DNA from 2 places in the Amycolatopsis sp. NPDC058278 genome. Region 1 is predicted to be linked to the other one. Evidence: riboswitches for the same ligand, from Rfam matches in the RefSeq annotation. Region 1 holds a riboswitch; the other holds the start of a gene.
What was found. A riboswitch is a leader RNA that binds a small molecule or an ion and turns the genes downstream of it on or off. The one in region 1 is predicted to bind glycine.

Region 1 (4,623 bases):
CCGTCGACGTACACCTGCCCGCCCGCGTCGTGCACCGCCGCGCACACCTCGCCGACGGTGTCTTCGTAGACGCCGTGCGTCGAGGGGTACGTGAGCATGATCGCGGCGAGGTCGGCCCGGTGTTCGTCCACTGTGGACTTCAGGTGGGCCAGGTCGATGTTGCCGCGCTCGTCGCAGCGGACGACGGCCACGCGCATGCCCGCCATCACCGCACTGGCCGCGTTCGTGCCGTGCGCGCTGGCCGGGATCAGGCAGACGTCTCGCGCGTGCTCGCCGCGGGAGCGGTGGTAGGCCCGGATGGCAAGCAGGCCGGCGAACTCGCCCTGGCTGCCGGCGTTGGGTTGCAGGGAAACCGCGTCGTAGCCGGTGATCCGGGCGAGCCAGGCGCTCAGGTCGGCGGCCACGGCCAGCAGCCCGGCGGCGTCTTCGGCCGGCGCGAACGGGTGCAGGCCGGCGAACTCCGGCCAGGTGACCGGCTCCATCTCCGCGGTGGCGTTGAGCTTCATGGTGCATGAGCCCAGCGGGATCATGCTGCGGTCGAGGGCGACGTCGGAGTCCGCCAGCCGCCGCAGGTAGCGCAGCATCGCGGTTTCCGAGCGGTGTGCGTGGAAAACCGGGTGCGTGAGGTAGTCGCTCGTGCGCCGCAGCGGCGCCGGAAGCGCGTCCGCGGTGTCCGCGTCGAGTCCGTCCACATCGGACACGGAGACGCCGAACGCCTTCCACACGCCGGAAAGCCGCTCGCGGGTGGTGGTTTCGTCGCAGGCGATGCCGACGTGGTCCGCGTCGATCCGGCGCAGCGAGATGCCGAGGTCTCGAGCGGCTGCAACGATGGTGTCCGCCCGGCCGGGCACCGCGGCGACGACCGTGTCGAAGAACTCGCCGTGCACGACGTCGACACCGCCCTCGGCGAGGCCGGCGGCCAGCACGGTGGCCATCCGGTGCGCCCGCAGCGCGATCGAACACAGCCCCTCGGGCCCGTGGTACACCGCGTACATCGAGGCCATCACCGCCGGCAGGACCTGCGCGGTGCAGATGTTCGACGTCGCCTTCTCGCGGCGGATGTGCTGCTCGCGGGTCTGCAGGGCGAGCCGGTAGGCGGGCGTGCCGTCGGCGTCCTTCGAGACGCCGACCAGCCGGCCGGGCAGCTGCCGCTCCAGGCCTCGGCGCACCGCCAGGTAGGCGGCGTGCGGGCCGCCGAAGCCGAGCGGGACGCCGAACCGCTGCGTCGAACCGACGGCGACGTCGGCGCCGAGCTCGCCGGGCGGCCGGAGCAGGGTGAGGGCGAGGGGGTCGGCGGCGACGATGACCGCCGCGCCGTGCTTCTTGGCCTCGCCGATGGTGCGGTCGAGCTCCCGGACCGCACCGGACGCGCCGGGACAGGACAGCAGCACGCCGAAGAAGTCGCCGCCGAGCCCCAGTCCGGTCAGCCCTTGGGAAAGGTCTTCGACGACCAGTTCGATGCCGAGGGGCTCGGCCCGGGTCCGCAGCACGGCGAGGGTCTGCGGCAGGGTGTCTTCGTCGACGACGAACCGGCGGGACATCGCTCGCCCGGCCCGGCGCACCAGCGTCATCGCCTCGGCGGCCGCGGTGGCCTCGTCGAGCAGGGACGCGTTGGCGACGGGGAGCCCGGTCAGGTCCGCGATCACGGTCTGGAAGTTGAGCAGCGCTTCGAGCCGTCCCTGGGAGATCTCGGGCTGGTAGGGCGTGTAGGCGGTGTACCAGGCCGGGTTCTCGAGCACGTTGCGCCGGATGACGGGCGGGGTGACGGTGTCGTGGTAGCCGAGCCCGATCATCGAAGCGGTCAGCCGGTTGCGGCCGGCCAGCTCACGAAGTTCGGCGAGCGCCTGCGCTTCACTCGCGGCGGGCGGCAGTTCGAGTGGCTCGGCGGACTCCCGCAGCGACGACGGCACGGCTCGTTCGGCGAGTTCGTCGAGGGAGGTGACGCCGATGACGTCGAGGATGTGGCGGAGTTCGTCCGGGCCGGGCCCGATGTGCCGGTCGGCGAAGGGAAGGCCCTGTTCCAGGGAGGCGAGTGACGGATCCACGAGACCTCCTGGGGACAGCGGGGGTGGACCGGGACGGCGATGTCCTGGTCCTCCCCACTCTGTCCGTACCTCCCGGAGGAGGCGCCTGAGAGTTTCGCCCGCGTGGTTGAACCGGGCTTGCACCGTCGGCGGGGCCATCAGGCTGTGTCCTGACGACCCGCTTTCCAGAGGCGTCTCGTCCGCGCGGTCCAGGGTGCCTGAGAGGTTCCGGGGAGGACTTGCTCCTTCGGCGCCGAGCTCAAGGTGTGACTCGGACTCTCCCGCGCGGATTCGTCGACCGCACGGTGAACCTTACTCTGCCTGCCGCAGCGGTGATCAACCGGTCTTGCGGGCGTTGCGGCGCTGGGTGAGTTCGTCCGGTTCGTGCGTCTCGACGATGCCGCCGTCGGCGCGTTCGGCTTGGAACTCGTGGATGGTGCCGCTGATCTCCTGCATCGCGCCGCTGACGGCGATGCCGAAGACGCCCTGGCCGCCTTGGAGCAGGTCGACGATCTCCTCCGGCGAGGTGCACTCGTACACCGTGGTGCCGTCGGAGAACAGTGTCACCCGGGCCAGGTCGCGGACGCCGCGGAGGCGCAGGTGGTCGACCGCGACGCGGATGTTCTGGAGTGAGACGCCGGTGTCCAGGAGCCGCTTGACGACCTTGAGGACCAGGATGTCCTTGAAGGAGTACAGCCGCTGCGAGCCGGAGCCGTGCGCGGTGCGGATGCTGGGCGCGACCAGTTTGGTCCGGGCCCAGTAGTCGAGCTGGCGGTAGGTGATCCCGGCGATCTGGCACGCCGCCGGACCCCGGTAGCCCACCAGCTCGTCGGGCAGCGAATCGTCGGGGAACAGCTCCCCCTGCTCACCAGTCGCGACCTCGACAGGCTGCTTCTCGGAACCAGCCTCGACCACGCAAGCCTCCCCTCGCCCGACCTGGCGGCCGGCGAATGACAGCCGGAGGAGTCCCAGGAGTGGGACCCGCCGGAGATCAATCGCCACGGTCCGGCCCCAGACCGTGAATCACACCGTGGCGATTTACCTTCTTCGACGGTAAGCGCCCGGACAGTGCCGGTCAACGCGACGCGCGGCAAGCCTCAACGGTCGGCTGAGCCTTTGAGCCGTTCGCCGTACCCCCGACAGTGGCTCGTCAAACCCGGTGGACACTTTTTACTCAGTCAGGTAACTTTTACTCATGCAAGTAAACCCCGACCTCATGGCCGAACTGGGCCTCAGCGTCACCGAGGCCGCGCGCCGGGCGCAGATCATCGGCGCGACCATCGGCGTCCTGGCCGACCTCGGCTACCGCCGGACCACCTTCGCCAAGATCAAGGAGCGCGCCGGGCTCAGCAGCACCCGGCTGATCTCGTACCACTTCACGAACAAGGCCGGCCTGATGCAGGCCGTGCTCAGCACGGTCATCCAGACCAAGAGCGCGTTCCTCACCGAACGCACCGGCGGCGGCCTCGACCCGGCCGACCGGCCCGGCTACCTGCGGGCGCACATCGAGACGTCGATCGCGTTCCTGCGGGCCTACCCGGAGTGCGTCCGGGCGCTGACGGAGCTGGCCGCCAACGCCGACGACGCCGACGGCTGGGTGATGACGAAGGTGCTGGTCGACGACCTGCGCGTGCACGGCCTGGCCCGGCAGCTCAAGCAGGGCCAGGCCGAGGGCCTGTTCGGCGCCTTCACGCCCGAGGTGATGGCGATGTCGATCGCGCAGGCCATCGACGGCGTCGCCGCCGCCTACGCGGCCGACCCTTCGCTGGACCTCGAAACGTACGGGCGCGAAGTGGCGGACACGTTCGTCAAAGCGACGGCGCCTTGAGGACCCGGTCGAGCCGGTCTTCGATGCGGGCCTTCGGGAACGCGCCGACGATCGTCTCGACCGGCTCACCGCCGCGGAAGAGGATCATCGTCGGCAGCGACATGACCTGGTAGGAGCGGGTGGTCTCCGGGTTCTCGTCGGCGTTGATCTTGCGGACGGCGAGCTCGCCGGCGCGCTCGGTGGCCAGCTGCGCCAGCACCGGGCCGACCATCCGGCACGGGCCGCACCAGGTGGCCCAGAACTCGACGAGCACCGGGACGTCACTGCCGAGGACTTCGGCGAAAGTGGCGTCGGTGATGTCGGCAACTTCGGACATGGCAGGGCTCCTTCACGGGCGCGGGGATTCGGGCACGACACACGGATCGGGGGCCTGCCGGGCCAGGGCGGTGGCGAGTTTCGCGGCCAGCTCGCCGCGGATGCCGCCGAGCCGTGCGAGGAGCGCGTCGGCTTCTTCGAGCTTGCGGCGGTAGACCTCGATCGAACTCGCACAGGAGTCGCCGGTCTCGTGGCCGCTGCGCAGGCACTCGACGAACGGGCGGGTTTCGTCGAGGGTCAGGCCGACCGTCCGGAGGGTCTGGATCTCCTTGACGAGCTGGAGGTCGTCCTCGTCGTACTCGCGGTAGCCGTTCGCCGTGCGCCGGGCCTGCAGCAGGCCTTGGTCCTCGTAAAACCGCAGCGCACGGGTGGTGACACCCGTGCGCTGCGCAAGTTCTCCGATCCGCATGCCGTCGACGCTAGACGTTGACGTCCGCGTCAAGGCAAGTGAACCGC
Region 2 (4,623 bases), on a different contig from region 1:
CGGCGTCGTTCGTGGCGGTGATGGGCGCGGCGACCTCGCAGATCTCCTACACCGCGTCCAAGGGGGGCGTGCTCGCGATGAGCCGCGAGCTTGGGGTGCAGTTCGCGCGGGAGAACATCCGCGTCAACGCGCTGTGCCCGGGACCGGTGAACACGCCGCTGCTCAAGGAGCTGTTCGCCAAGGACCCGGAACGCGCGGCGCGGCGCCTGGTCCACGTGCCGGTGGGCCGCTTCGCCGAGCCGGAGGAGATCGCGGCCGCGGTCGCCTTCCTGGCCAGCGACGACGCCAGCTTCATCACGGCGTCGCAGTTCCTGGTCGACGGCGGCATCTCCGGCGCGTACGTCACCCCGATCTAACGCTTCGTCGGTTTCTTGACGCCGTAGACCTCCCGCAGGTAGCTCCAGGCGGCGTTGAGCTTCTTCCGCTCCTCGGAGACGAGCCGTTCGCGACGGCGCAGGACGCGAGTGGCGACCTGGGAGGCGAGGAAGGCCCCGGCGGCGAAGGTCAGCACGCCGACGATGAGCGTCAGGGCGACGATGGTGGTGGTCATGGTGACCAGCGTCGACGCCGGGTGGGCGATTCGTCCCTGCGCAAAGCTAGCCGGTTTCGTTAGCTTTGTGAGGTGACGCACTGGCGCGCCGACGAGTGGGCGGAAGCGGTCCGGGCCGGCATCCGCGGGCGGGGTCTTTCGCTGGACGAGGCCGCGCGGCGCATCGGCGTTCCGACGTCGACGCTGCGCAGCTGGCTCGAACACCGGCACGCGCCGAAGGTGACCGTCTTCGACCACTGGGCCGAGCTCGCCGAGGTCACCGGGCTCGGTGAGGCCGAGCTGCTGCGGGTCGCCGGGGTGCTGCCCGACAGCCTCGCGAGCCCGGTGCACGTCGCGCAGGCGGCGAAGGCGCTGCGGGAGGGCATCGACCGGGCCGGGCAGTTCCTCCGCCAAGCCACCGCGCTGGTGTACTCCTCGCCCGGCACGCAGGTGGCCAACGCCATCGCGGCGTCGCCGATCGACTGGGAGATGCGGATCCGCTCGGCCACCCGCGGCGACGAGGTCCGCGTGACCTACCACCACTACGTCGGGATCGTGCCGCCGCGGGACTTCCCCCACGACGACGCCGAGGTGCGCCGCATCATCGAGCACGAGGTCCTCGGCGAGCTTTGGCGGCCGCTCGGGCTGTACTGGCGGGTCGCCGAGGTGCACGACTGGCACGAGCCGCCCCGGCTGGTCATCCAGGTGCCCGAGCAGGAGGCGACCCGCCCGCCCGTGCCGTCGCCGGTCGTCGCCGCGCCGCCGGTGGTCGTGCTGTCGCCGATCTGGGGCTACGGCGAGCTGCTGGCCTCGCTGGTGGCCGACGGCCTCGGGTTCGGCAACGTCGACTTCCGCTACTTCGGCCTCCCCGACGCGATGGAAGACCGGGTCCGGATCACCGCCCGCGAGCTGGCCGGACCCGCACCCCGGCTGGTGCAGTCGGTACCGCCGATCATGCTGCTGCACGGCCTGGCCGTGCCGGACCTGACCGGACGGCTCCCGGTCGTGGTCCGCTACGGCCCCCGCATGCGCGAGCGGGCAGCGCGTATTTACCGCGAGCCGCTGCTCGAAGCAGGGTTCGCGGACCCTCTCGAGGGCGCCCGCGCGATCGAGGAGGCGATCGCGGTCCCGCCGGGCTGCGCGTACTTCGAGGTGACCCTGGACGACGCCGACGTCTTCGACGGCGACCGCCCCTGCATGGACCGGCTCAACGACTCGGTGGCGTGGCACGCCGAGCAGATCGTCGAGCAGGTCCTGCTGGGCGCGGGCCTGCCCCCGGTCCCGCTCGGCGGGCCGTTGAAACGCCTGGTCCTGCCCTCGGGGAGGGTGCGGCGCCCACCGGCCCTTGCCGGGAAGGTGGTGCACCGGGGCGGCGGTCGAGATCACTGTGGTGTTGGCCGGGTGAAGTAGACGTCTCCCGGAAGCGCCGGGTACCGTAGCCGCCACAACTGCAGATCGGGCCGTCGAGCCGAGGCGGGAGAGCCCTCACGAACTCAGTGGGGCACCGAAGGAGCAAACTCCCCGGAATCTCTCAGGTATCCGCTACCGCTTCGTGCGAGGCCACTCTGGAAAGCAGGCGCACCCGCGCCTCACCCAAGGTGAAAGCCGTGTCGCACACGGTGAAACTCTCAGGTGCCATGACAGAGGGGGAGTTCCCAGCGCACCGTTCTGTCCGGTGCCCGGCCCGAGGAGCTCCCGATCACTTCCACGCAGTTCGACGCCCGCCACATCGGCCCGTCCGAGGCCGAACGCGCGAAGATGCTCGCCGAGTGCGGTTACGGCAGCCTGGACGCCCTGGTCGGCGCCGCCGTCCCGAGCGCCATCCGCGCCACCGCCGACCTGCGGCTGCCGCCCGCCGCGTCCGAAGAGGACGCCACCGCGGAGCTGCGCGCCCTCGCCGCGCGCAACCGGCCGATGACGCAGATGATCGGCCTCGGCTACTCCGACACGGTCACCCCCGGCGTGATCCGCCGCAACGTCCTCGAGAACCCGGCCTGGTACACCGCGTACACGCCCTACCAGCCGGAGATCTCCCAGGGCCGCCTCGAAGCGCTGCTCAACTTCCAGACCATGGTCGCCGACCTGACCGGCCTGGCCACCGCGAACGCGTCCCTGCTGGACGAGTCGACCGCCGTCGCCGAAGCCGTCACGCTGATGCGCCGCGCGTCGAAGTCCAAGTCGAACAAGGTCGTGCTCGACGCCGAGTGCCTGCCGCAGACCATCGCCGTCGTGCGGACCCGGGTCGAGGCCCTGGGCATCGAGGTCGAGGTCCGCGACCTGCTGACCGGCCTGCCGGAGGAGTTCTTCGGCGTCGTCGTCCAGTACCCCGGCGCGTCCGGCGTGCTGCGCGGCCGCGGCTTCCACCACGCGATTTCCGAGTCGGCGAAGGCCGCGGGCGCGCTGTTCACCGTCGCCGCCGACCTCCTCGCGCTCACCCTGATCACCGCGCCCGGCGAGTTCGGCGCCGACGTCGCCGCGGGCTCGACCCAGCGCTTCGGCGTCCCGCTCGGCTACGGCGGCCCGCACGCCGGGTACATGTCGGTCCGCTCCGGCCTCGAGCGGTCGCTGCCCGGGCGCCTGGTCGGCGTCTCGGTCGACGCCGACGGCAACTCCGCTTACCGACTCGCGCTGCAGACCCGTGAGCAGCACATCCGCCGCGAGAAGGCGACGTCGAACATCTGCACCGCGCAGGTCCTGCCGGCCGTGCTGGCCGCGATGTACGCGGTCTACCACGGCCCGGACGGCCTGAAGAAGATCGCCCAGCGCGTCCACGGCCTCGCCGCGGGCTTCGCCGGGGCCCTGCGCAAGACCGGCGTCGAGGTCGTGCACGAGTCCTTCTTCGACACCGTCGTCGCGCGCGTGCCGGGCCGGGCCGCCGAGGTCCACGCGGCCGCCCGCGAGGCCGGGATCAACCTCGGTCACGTCGACGCCGACCACGTCCGCGTCGCCTTCGACGAGGTCAGCACCCCGGCGATCACCGCGAAGGTGCTGCGTGCGTTCGGCATCGAGGCGGACGTCGAAGACGGCGTCGCCCTGCCGAACGGCCTGGCCCGCGAGAGCGGCTTCATGGGCCACGAGGTCTTCGGCACCCACCGCTCCGAGACGGCGATGCTGCGCTACCTGCGCCGGCTGTCCGACCAGGACTACGCGCTCGACCGCGGCATGATCCCGCTCGGCTCCTGCACGATGAAGCTCAACGCCACCACCGAGATGGAGCCGATCAGCTGGCGAGAGTTCGCCGGCATCCACCCGTTCGCGCCCGCCGAGGACGCTTCGGGGTACCACACGCTCGTGGGGCAGCTCGCGGACTGGCTGGCCGAGGTCACCGGCTACGACAAGGTGTCGCTCCAGCCGAACGCGGGCAGCCAGGGCGAGCTCGCCGGCCTCCTCGCGATCCGCGCTTACCACCGCGCGAACGGCGACGAGGCACGTGACGTCTGCCTGATCCCGTCGTCGGCGCACGGCACCAACGCCGCGTCCGCGGTGCTCGCCGGGATGCGCGTGGTCGTCGTCAAGTGCACCGACGAGGGCAACGTCGACCTGGCCGACCTGCGCTCCAAGGTGGACGCGCACAAGGACACGCTCGCCGCGATCATGGTCACCTACCCGTCCACGCACGGCGTGTACGAGCACGACATCGACGAGCTGGCGAAGATCGTCCACGACGGAGGCGGCCAGGTGTACGTGGACGGCGCGAACCTCAACGCCCTGCTCGGCCTGGCCAAGCCGGGCGAGTTCGGCGGCGACGTCTCGCACCTGAACCTGCACAAGACCTTCTGCATCCCGCACGGCGGCGGTGGCCCCGGTGTCGGCCCGGTCGCGGTGCGCGCGCACCTCGCGCCGTACCTGCCCAACCATCCGCTGCTCGATGCTGCGGGCCCGGAGACCGGCGTCGGCCCGATCAGCGGCGCGCCGTACGGCTCGGCGTCGATCCTGCCGATCTCCTGGGCCTACGTCCGGATGATGGGCGCGCCCGGCCTGACCGCGGCCACGAAGGTCGCCGTGCTCGCCGCGAACTACGTCGCCTCGCGCCTCGCGCCGCACTACCCGGTGCTCTACACGGGCCAGGACGGCCTGGTGGCGCACGAGTGCAT

Region 2: it holds a riboswitch for glycine, as region 1 does, so the genes downstream of both, gcvP (aminomethyl-transferring glycine dehydrogenase) here and gcvP (aminomethyl-transferring glycine dehydrogenase) in region 1, are expected to answer to the same signal.

What each region holds. Positions count from the first base shown of each region.
Region 1 covers NZ_JBHVXZ010000128.1:9,605-14,227, forward strand. Annotated here, with positions in the region: gene gcvP (aminomethyl-transferring glycine dehydrogenase) at 1-2,045, opposite strand, end outside; glycine riboswitch at 2,220-2,318, opposite strand; gene ACFVYA_RS40995 (MerR family transcriptional regulator) at 2,361-2,939, opposite strand; gene ACFVYA_RS41000 (TetR/AcrR family transcriptional regulator) at 3,220-3,852, shown strand; gene trxA (thioredoxin) at 3,833-4,168, opposite strand; gene ACFVYA_RS41010 (MerR family transcriptional regulator) at 4,181-4,576, opposite strand.
Region 2 covers NZ_JBHVXZ010000025.1:93,078-97,700, forward strand. Annotated here, with positions in the region: gene ACFVYA_RS15840 (3-oxoacyl-ACP reductase) at 1-356, shown strand, start outside; gene ACFVYA_RS15845 (hypothetical protein) at 353-550, opposite strand; gene ACFVYA_RS15850 (helix-turn-helix domain-containing protein) at 623-1,939, shown strand; glycine riboswitch at 2,085-2,183, shown strand; gene gcvP (aminomethyl-transferring glycine dehydrogenase) at 2,228-4,623, shown strand, end outside.